DNA from 3 places in the Nocardioides ultimimeridianus genome. Region 1 is predicted to be linked to each of the others. Evidence: predicted binding sites of a transcription regulator. Region 1 holds the regulator's gene; each other region holds the start of a gene.

The links. Region 1 encodes LexA, which represses DNA repair genes until DNA is damaged. Its sites were predicted from a motif close to TCGAACANNTGTTCGA; they were not measured.
Region 2: the regulator LexA is predicted to act here: its motif matches at 1,681-1,696, upstream of ACYU8V_RS08185 (HNH endonuclease signature motif containing protein).
Region 3: the regulator LexA is predicted to act here: its motif matches at 1,718-1,733, upstream of ACYU8V_RS21055 (HNH endonuclease signature motif containing protein).

Annotation. Positions count from the first base shown of each region.
Region 1 covers NZ_BAAHAB010000003.1:26,973-30,243, forward strand. Annotated here, with positions in the region: gene ACYU8V_RS01250 (MXAN_6640 family putative metalloprotease) at 1-1,448, opposite strand, end outside; gene lexA (transcriptional repressor LexA) at 1,516-2,244, opposite strand; gene ACYU8V_RS01260 (LysM peptidoglycan-binding domain-containing protein) at 2,479-2,811, shown strand; gene ACYU8V_RS01265 (hypothetical protein) at 2,986-3,271, shown strand, end outside.
Region 2 covers NZ_BAAHAB010000007.1:307,764-311,034, forward strand. Annotated here, with positions in the region: gene ACYU8V_RS08175 (MBL fold metallo-hydrolase) at 1-587, shown strand, start outside; gene fdhD (formate dehydrogenase accessory sulfurtransferase FdhD) at 598-1,416, shown strand; gene ACYU8V_RS08185 (HNH endonuclease signature motif containing protein) at 1,735-2,940, shown strand; gene ACYU8V_RS08190 (hypothetical protein) at 2,965-3,271, shown strand, end outside.
Region 3 covers NZ_BAAHAB010000023.1:89,049-92,319, reverse strand. Annotated here, with positions in the region: gene ACYU8V_RS21060 (NYN domain-containing protein) at 1-120, shown strand, start outside; gene ACYU8V_RS21055 (HNH endonuclease signature motif containing protein) at 474-1,679, opposite strand; cobalamin riboswitch at 2,023-2,143, shown strand; gene ACYU8V_RS21050 (prenyltransferase/squalene oxidase repeat-containing protein) at 2,219-3,271, shown strand, end outside.

The DNA.
Region 1 (3,271 bases):
GCCGCGTTGATCCACAGCGTCGCCGCCGCACCACGCGTCTTCGCCGGAAGGTCCAGGTGGAGGCGCAGGTGCCAGGCACTGCCGGTGCCGGCCTTCGGGGTGAGCCGGAGCACCCGGTAGCTCAGGTGCAGGAGCCGGAAGGAGGTCGACCAGCTGAGGTGGCCGGGCCCGACCGAGGAGCTGGTCGCGACCGGCGCGCTGGGGTACTGGTTGGCCGCCGCCTCACTGAAGTACCTCGTGGGGTGACGGGCCGCGAGGTCGAACCTGCTCAGGGCGCGGGTGAGGTCGATGTGGTGCGCGGCGAGCGCGCTCCTGACCCCCTTGATGGAGTACATGTCCGGCGCACCCGGGCTGGCGTCCAGGCGTTGCCAGATCTGGCGGATCAGCAGCGGCAGCGCACCGGACTTCTCGGTCACCAGGCGCTCGGTCAGGAACCGGAAGAAGATCCAGGTGCCGTACCAGTGCAGGTTGACGTCGCCGTTGGTGTCCAGGGGCAGGGAGGGGTTGCGGATCGGGTCGGCGCCATAGGACAGGTACTGCATGTTGTCGTTGATCGAGGTGTACAGCTCGTCCTCGGCCCAGGTGGCGGTCGCCTCCATGATCCAGGGGTCCTCGAAGAAGTCGTAGCTGAACTGCACCGCGTGGAAGAACTCGTGGGCGGCGGTCACCTCGAGGTTCTCCAGCTGGGTGTGACCGGGGTACTGGGCCGGGGCGTAGTCGTTGTCGAGGACGCAGTACGCCGATCCGGCGTACCCGGTGTTCAGCGCGGGGTCGTCGCTCGTGCAGAAGCCGTAGAGGTGGTAGCGGGAGAGCTCGCCCAGGTAGATGTCGGTCTGGTCGGCGTTCATGCCGCCCAGGCTGCCGTTGTCGGCGCTGGCGGAGTCGACGAGCGGCATCCGGTAGCCGGCGGCGGCGTAGGTGTCCCAGACGTGCTCCATCGTCGCGAGCACCTCGTCGACGTAGTCGGGATCCTTGTTCGTGTCGCCACCGTCCGTGGGGTCGACGCCGTTGGTGCTGTCCTCGGTCGACAGGTCGTAGTGCACGCAGAGGGGAAGCCTGGTGCTGCACTCCTCGTGCTCGGTGCCGGTGTAGACCACCGGGAAGTCGGGGTCGCTGTCGGAGGGCCCCGGCCGCGCAAGGATCCGGTCGGCCTGGGTGCGCTGATCGGGGGACAGCGCGGGATAGGCGGCCCGCAGGTCGCGCAACAGCAGGGTGGCGTCCTCGTGCCTCTGCGCGAGGCGGGACGCGGCCCGGCTCCCTCCGAAGAGGGACTCGGCCCGGGACAGCTCGGCGGCGGCCTGCGCCCGGGTCGTCGTCGGAGGCTGGTGGATCGCGGCGGTGGCCGGGGAGGCGTGGGCCGGCTGGCTCGCACCGGTGACGCCGAGGCCCGCGAGCGACGCGGTGATGACCAGGGAAAGGACGCGGGCCCGTCCGGAGATGCGGATCACCTGCTGAATCTAGGGGATCGGCATCCCCGGGCGGACCCGGGAGAGGCAAAGAAGCGCGGCGTCGGCGTCAGACCTTGCGGAGCACGGCGGTGACCTTGCCCAGGATCGTGGCGTGGGTGCCGTCGATCGGCTCGAAGGCCGGGTTGTGCGGCAGCAGCCACACCTGGCCGTTCTTGCGCTGGAAGGTCTTCACGGTGGCCTCGCCGTCGATCATCGCGGCGACGATCTCGCCGTTCTCGGCGGTGGCCTGCTGGCGGATGACGACGTAGTCGCCGTTGCAGATCGCGGCGTCGATCATCGACTCGCCGCTGACCTCCAGCAGGAACAGCTGGCCGTCGCCGACCAGCTGCTTCGGCAGCGGGAAGACGTCCTCGACCCGCTCCTCGGCGAGGATCGGTCCGCCGGCGGCGATCCGGCCGACCAGCGGAACGTTGCTCGGGGCGGGCGCGGAGTCGTTGATGGCGGTCTCGTCGTACTCCGACTCGGCCTGGGTCATGCCGCTGAGCGGGCGTCGCTTCATCAGGGTCTCGGGGAGGAACACCTCGATGGCGCGGGGCAGGTGGGGGTCGCGGCGTACGAACCCCTTGGCCTCGAGCTGGCGCAGCTGGTGGGCGACGCTGGAGGTGCTGGTCAGGCCCACCGCCTCGCCGATCTCGCGCATGCTCGGCGGGTAGCCGCGCTTGTCGATGGCCTTCTTGATCGTGGTCAGGATCCGCTGCTGGCGTGGGGTGAGGCCCGTGCCGTCGGGCGGACCGTCGGGGAGCTCACTCACGGGGCGAACAGCCTTCTTGGTCATGGGTCGAACGTAACCCCGATCACCCCGGATCTCAAACAGGTGTTCGATCCGGCGTGTCGCGACACGCCGTCGAACACGCGTGCGACGAAATGCCGCGATTGTGTCGAATGCGTGTTCTATGCTCGTCCATGTGTTCGATCGAACGTCTGATCGAAGCCGGGCCCAGAAGTTGTGTCGGCGGCCTCGGTCAGAGTGAGGGCACACCGACCAGCAACCCCTTCCCCGGAGGTCACCATGAGCACCATCAGCTTCAGCCCCGCGTACGTCTCCCGCCCGCAGGTGCGGCTCACCCGCCGCGGCCGGCTCGTGGTCCTCGCGCTCTCGCTGCTGGCGGTGCTCGCGGTCGCCCTGATGGTCGCCTCCGCCTCGGCCGCCGGCAGCCACTCCGGGACGCCCGACGTCCACCTGGTCACCGTCCAGCCCGGCGACACGCTGTGGGACATCGCCGGCGACGCCGCCGCGGCCCACGGCACGCAGACCGGTGACATGGTGCAGCGCCTCGAGGACCTCAACCCGATCGACGACGGCATGGTCTACGTCGGTCAGCAGATCCGCGTGCCCAACTGAGGCACGACCAGCTCGTCCGTCGCCTCGACCCCGGCGGACGTAGGGGAAGACGAGGGGCCCGATCCTGCGCGGATCGGGCCCCTCGCGCTGTTCCTCCACAGGGCGGCGGGCCGAGGGTGGCCGGGCGGGGTGCCTTCGGCGTACGTTCTGGGCAATCCGCCTCGGGAGGGTTCCATGAAGTACGTCGGCATCGCCGTCCTGCTGTTGCTGCTGGTCGGGTGCGGGGGAGACCCGCAGCCCCGGTTCTCGCCCAGCCCCACCGTCTCCCCGCCCACCACGACCGCTGCCGCGGTCGAGACCCCGCAGGAGTTCCTGCGGCGGTGGGTGCACGCGATGGATGCCATGGAGCGCACCGGCAACCCGGCGGCATGGCAGCGGATGAACTTGCGAAGGTGCAAGAGCTGCTCTGTCGCCGCTGAAGTGGTGAAAGCGGTGTACGCGGCGGGCCGGAAGGTCGTCG
Region 2 (3,271 bases), on a different contig from region 1:
GGACCACCACCGGGACGTTCACGCTCGACGGCGAGACGTTCGACGTCGAGAACAACGTGTGGGTGGTGGGCGACGACGCCGAGTGCGTCGTCATCGACGCCCCGCACTCGGTCGAGGACATCCTCGCCGTCGTGGGGGAACGGCGGGTGAGGGCCATCGTCTGCACGCACGCGCACGACGACCACGTCCGGGTCGCCCCCGCGCTGCGGGAGGCGGTCGTCGCTCCGATCCTGCTCCACCCCGACGACCGGCCGCTGTGGGAGCTCACCCACACCGACCACCTCTGGGACGTCGACCTCTCCGACGGGCAGGTGCTGTCCGTGGGCGGGGTGGACCTCCAGGTGCTGCACACGCCGGGCCACGCGCCCGGCGCCGTCTGCCTGTACGTCGCCGACCTGGGCTGCGTCTTCACCGGCGACACGCTCTTCCAAGGCGGTCCGGGCGCGACGGGCCGGTCGTTCAGCTCGCGTCCGGTGATCGAGGAGTCGATCCGCGCGCGGCTGTTCGCGCTCCCCGACGACACCGTCGTCCACACCGGCCACGGCGCCGACACCACGATCGGCGCCGAGCGCGCCCTCCTCGGCTGATGGCCGGCTGATGGGCCGGGTCACCGCCCGGCGCCCCGTCGTGCGGGTCACGCCTACGGGCCGGGTACGCCGCCCCGACTCGCTCGCGGTCGAGGAGCCGCTCGAGATCCGGGTCGACGGCTCGGCGTACTCCGTCACGATGCGGACCCCGGGCGCGGACGTGGACCTCGCGCACGGCTTCCTGTCCGCCGAGGGGGTGATCGCTGGCCGCGAGGACGTGGTGCTGGCCAAGCACTGCACCGACAGCGACCTCAACGTCCTCGAGGTCACCCTGCGGCCCGGCGTCGGTCGCGTGGTCGAGCGACGCAACCTGCCGATCACCAGTGCGTGCGGGGTGTGCGGCAAGGAGTCCATCGCCGACGTCGAGCAGAAGACGCGCTGGCCGCTGGCCGCTCCGGCCGAGGGGGATGCTCCGCTGATCTCGGTGGACGTGCTCGCCTCGCTGCCGGACCGGCTACGGGCCGAGCAGCGGGTCTTCGACAAGACTGGGGGCCTGCACGCCGCCGGGCTCTTCTCCACTTCCGGCGAGCTGCTCGTGCTCCGGGAGGACGTCGGCCGCCACAACGCCGTCGACAAGGCCATCGGCTGGGCCCTGCGCGAAGGTCTCCTGCCGCTCTCGTCGGCTGTCTTGATGGTGTCGGGCAGGGCCTCGTTCGAGCTGGTCCAGAAGGCGGTGCTGGCCGGGATCCCGCTCCTCGCTGCCGTGTCCGCCCCCTCCTCGCTCGCCGTCGACCTGGCGGTCGAGAGCGGGCTGACCCTGGCCGGGTTCGTCCGGGGTGGCTCGATGAACCTGTACAGCCATGCGGGGCGGGTGTCCGACGTTGGTTGAGTAGCCGCGAGCGGCGTGTCGAAGCCGACCCATGCCGCCTTCGGGGCTGGTGTCGGCGGCCGCACCTTAGCTCGTCGTCACCCGCCGTCAAGGACGCCTTCGGCGCCGCTGCGCGGTGCCTTCGGCATCCTTGACTGCGGGGCCCGGACGACGAGCTGGACGGCGCGGAGTCGGCACGGGCTTCGCCCGCGCCGCCGCTTCGCGGCCGCCCACAAAAGGTGCCCTGACCTGGGAAAACTCTCGTCGAACTTCTTCCACCGGCGTTCGAACAGGTGTACTATGAGAGGTAGTTGACCAGTCCGTCTCGGGGAGCATCTCATGGTCGCAGGAACGGTGTCGTTGCACCCGATCCTTGCGTGCGCCCAAGCGCTGCAGAAGGAACTCTCTGACGTCGCGGACATGCCGGCGGACTACCTCCGCACCCGCGACAAAGCCGACCTACTGATCGACCTAGCCCGCGTGGAGAGCCAGCTCGCCGAGCTGAAGCTCCGCGTCCTCGCCGCTGCCTCGGACGTGGCCGAGGAACACGGCTCGCGTGACGCCGGCTGCTGGCTCGCCCACACCACTCGCATCACCTCCTCCGCCGGCCGAGCTGCCCTGCGTCTGGCCGAGGCGCTCGAGCAGCATCCGCTGACTGCTGCGGCTCTGCGATCCGGTTCGGTCAATGAGGCGCAAGCCCGGGTCATCATCCGCTCGGTCGACAAGCTCTCCAACGCCGTCGACGACGCCACCCGTACGAGTGCAGAGCAGCACCTGATCGAACTCGCCGCGATCTACGACCCCAAAGGCCTCCAGGTCCTAGGCACCAAGATCCTCGAAGTCGTCGCACCCGATATCGCCGAGGCCGAACTGGGCAAAGCCCTGGAACGTGAAGAACAGGCCGCACGGGACGAGGTCGCGATCAGGATCAGGAAACGCGGCAACGGGATCACCCGCTGGATCTGCGACCTCCCCGACTCCGTCTCCGAACGAGCCCTCACCTACCTCGAAGCCCAAGACTCCCCGCGCGTCACCCAGACCCGATCCCGGAACAGGGGCGAGGCGTTCTGCCGACTCCTCGAACTACTCGACTCCAAACGACTCCCCGACCACGGCGGCGACGCCACCACCGTCATGGTCACCATCCCTTTCGAGGGACTCCTCAACGAGCTGGGGTCCGCCATGCTCGGCGACACCGTCATCTCCGCCTCCGAAGCCCGCCGGCTCGCGTGTACCGCCAAGATCATCCCCGTCGTCCTCGGCGGCAAGTCCGAACCCCTCGACCTCGGCAGAGCCCGCCGCCTCTTCGAACCACCCCAACGCAAAGCCATGCGCCTACGCGACAAGCGCTGCCGCGCCGAAGGCTGCTCCATACCCGCAGCCTGGTGCGAAGCACACCACCTCAGGCCCTGGTCCCAAGGCGGGAGGACCGATCTCGGCGACGGAGTGCTCCTCTGCTCCCACCATCATCACCGGGCCCACGACACCCGCTACGACATGACCAAGCTCGCGACTGGCGACTACCGGTTCCACCGCCGCACGTGAGGCGATCGCCTTAGAGTTCCTGCTGTGGAGCCGACGACGATCATTCGCGACGCGGGCGCTCCGGAGCAGTCGCACCATGTCGCCGCAGGCATCGCCTACCTGGCCGTGGCGTCGGTGCCTGTCGCCGTCACGTTGGCGAAGCAGCGGGATCTGGTGCAGCCGGGGGTGCTTCTCCCGGTCGTCGCGCTGGGGTTCCTGGCGGCGTGCGCGTTCTACCGCGCTCGGTTCGGCGATGACGCGCTGCCCGATCGGATCGAGCGGACGCGGCGGGCGACGACCTACTGGCTGGGGGTCTCCATGACGGCTGTTCTGTGCCTGTACCTGGTGGTCA
Region 3 (3,271 bases), on a different contig from region 1:
TCGATCGACCCCCGCAACTACGGCTACGCCACCTGGACCAAGCTGCTCAAGGAGATCGACCTCTTCGAGCTGCGCGACGAGGGCACCACAACGGTGAGCGTGCGCGACAGGCGGTCGTGAGCTCGGAGTAGGTCTGGGCTTCGGGGCTGGTCGGGGCGGCCGCACCTTAGCTCGTCGTCACCCGCAGTCAAGGACGCCTTCGGCGCCGCTGCGCGGTGCCTTCGGCCTCCTTGACTGCGGGTCCCGGACGACGAGCTGGACGGCGCGACAACGGCACGGGCTTCGCCCGCGCCGCCGCTTCGCGGCCGCCAGGGCGGTTCGTCTTGTGCCGCGGGGCCGAGATCGCCTGCGTGGGCGATCTTCTACTGCGAACCCGTGCCCGCACTCGTCGAGGGGGTCGCGCAGGGCGCTACGGACGATGGGTCACCTGACCCGTCGTCACGAGCGGCATCCGACCATGCGCCCCGGGGCGTCTATGTCCGGCGGTGGAACCTGTAGTCGCCGGTGGCGAGCTTGGTCATGTCGTAGCGGGTGTCGTGGGCTCGGTGATGGTGGTGGGAGCAGAGCAGTACGCCGTCGGCGAGGTCGGTCCTCCCGCCCTCCGACCACGGCTTCAAATGATGTGCTTCGCACCAGGCTGCGGGGATCGCGCACCCTTCCGCACGGCAGCGCTTGTCGCGGATTCGCATGGCTTTGCGTTGGGGTGGTTCGAAGAGTCGGCGGGATCTGCCGAGGTCGAGGGGTTCGGACTTCCCGCCGAGGACGACGGGGATGATCTTCGCGGTGCAGGCGAGCCGCCGTGCCTCACTGGCGGAGATGGCGGTGTCGCCGAGCATCGCCGAGCCCAGCTCGTGGGTGAGGGTCTCGAGGGGGATGGTGACCATGACGGTGGTGGCGTCGCCACCGTGGTCGGGGAGTCGCTTGGGGTCGAGTAGTTCGAGGAGTCGGCAGAACGCCTCGCCCCTGTTCCGGGATCGGGTTTGGGTGACCCTCGGGGAGTCTTGGGCTTCGAGGTAGGTGAGGGCTCGTTCGGAGACGGAGTCGGGGAGGTCGCAGATCCAGCGGGTGATCCCGTTCCCGCGTTTGCGGATGCGGATGGCGACCTCGTCCCGTGCGGCCTGTTCCTCGCGTTCGAGCTGCTTGCCGAGCTCGGCTTCGGCGATGTCGGATGCGACGACTTCGAGGATCTTGGTGCCGAGCACCTGAAGGTCCTTCGGGTCATAGATCGCGGCCAGCTCGATCAGGTGCGCCTCGGCCTGGGCCCGGACCGATTGGTCGACGGCGTCGGACAGCTTGTCGACCGACCGGATGATCACCCTCGCCTGGGCCTCGTTCACCGCGCCTTCGCGCATCGCGGCCGCGGTGAGCGGGTGAGCCTCGAGCGACTCGGCCAGCCGCAGTTGGGCGCGGCCGGCGGAGGAGGTGATGCGGGTGGTGTGGGCGAGCCAGCAGCCGGCGTCACGGGACCCGTGCTCCTCGGCCACATCCGCGGCTGCAGCGAGGACTCGGAGCTCCAGCTCGGCGAGCTGGGCCTTGACCTTGGCCAGGTCGGTCAACAAGTCGGCTTTGTCGCGAGTACGGAGGTAGTCGGCCGGCATGTCCGCGACTGCCGCGAGGTCGTTCTGAAGAGACCGCGCGCACGCGAGGATCGGGTGCAACGACACCGTTCCTGCGACCATGAGGAGCTCCCCGAGACGGACTGATCAACTACCTCTCATAGTACACCTGTTCGAACGCCGGTGGAAGGCTTCGACGAGAGTTTTCCCAGGTCGGGACGGGTTTGGTGGGCGGCCGCGAAGCGGCGGCGCGGGCGAAGCCCGTGCCGACTCCGCGCCGTTCAGCCGCCCGGTAAGGACCCGGGGTCAAGGCCGCCGCAGGCGCCGCGCAGCGGTGCGAGCGCAGCGAGCAGCCTTGACGCCGGGGACCGGGCGGCTAAGGTGCGGCCGCCCACACCAACCCCGAGAGTGCCCACCCGCCCAGCACGGTTGGGGCCCGACCCGCCCCCCGGGTTACCCTCAGGTCAACATTCATCACGCCCGTGGTGGGGGAAGCCGGTCCGAGTCCGGCGCTGACCCGCAACCGTGGGCCGTGTTCATCGGGGGACACGGCGAGCCGGAGCACCTGGCACGGGACGTCCTGGCACCAGCGCTGTCGTGGAACGCAGCGGGTCGGGCGGCCGCAGAGCCGCAGCCCGCTGACTGCAGCGGGAAGGATCACCATGCTCCTCCGTCCGATGCGGAAGTACGCCGCCGCCGGCCTCGGCAGCGCCGTGCTCGCCGCCGGCCTCACCCTCGTCGCGCCGTCCGCGGAGGCCGTGACCGCCCCGGCGCCCGACGACGCAGCGATCTCCTGGCTCACGCGGCAGCTCGGCTCCGACAACCTGGTCGACGGCAGCCTCGGTGCGACGATCGACTTCGGCACGGCGCTCGCCCGCCACGGCGGAGACCAGGCGACGATCGACCGGATCAAGTCGGCCGTGGACGCCGGGATCAGTGGCTACGCGACGACCGGTCTCGCCGCTGCCCAGGCGGCGGTCTTCTACGACCTCGCCGGCGTCGACCCGACCACGGTGGACGGCGACCTGGTCGCCAAGGTCGAGACCGCCATCGACGACACGACCGGTGTCATGCCCGAAGGCGGCTACGAGGGCGGCTGGTCCCAGGGCCTGGCGGTCCAGGCCCTCAGCGCGGGCAAGGACTGGACGTGCTCCTGCACGGAGTGGGACAAGGCGGTCGCCGCGCTGGTCGCCATGCAGAACTCCGACGGCGGATGGGACAGCGGCTCGGTCTCGACCCCCGACGACACCGCCGACGCGTTGATGGCACTGATCCCGCTCGAGAACTCCGCGACGCCCGGCGTCGACGACGCGATCACCAAGGGCATCTCCTACCTGACGTCCACCCAGCAGAGCAGCGGCGCCTGGCTCGCCTTCGGCTCGGAGAGCGGCAACTCGACCGGACTGGCCGCCCAGGCGCTCCAGTTGCACGGGGACACGGGTCCGGTGGCGAAGGCCGCCGTGTGGCTCCGCCGCCACCAGGTCTCCGGCTCCGCGTGCGACCGCAAGCTCAGCACCCAGGCCGGTGCCGTCGCTGCGAGCGACTCCGCGCTGGCGAACGGCGAGACGGACGGGCTGACCGACCCGTACGGCTACGACTGGTACGAGGCGACGATCCAGTCCTTCCCGGCCATGCAGGTCCACGCCGCGTCGACCGCGCCGCTCGCCGTCGCTACCCGCTGGGTGCGTGCGGGAGCGACCCAGCCGGTCGCGGTG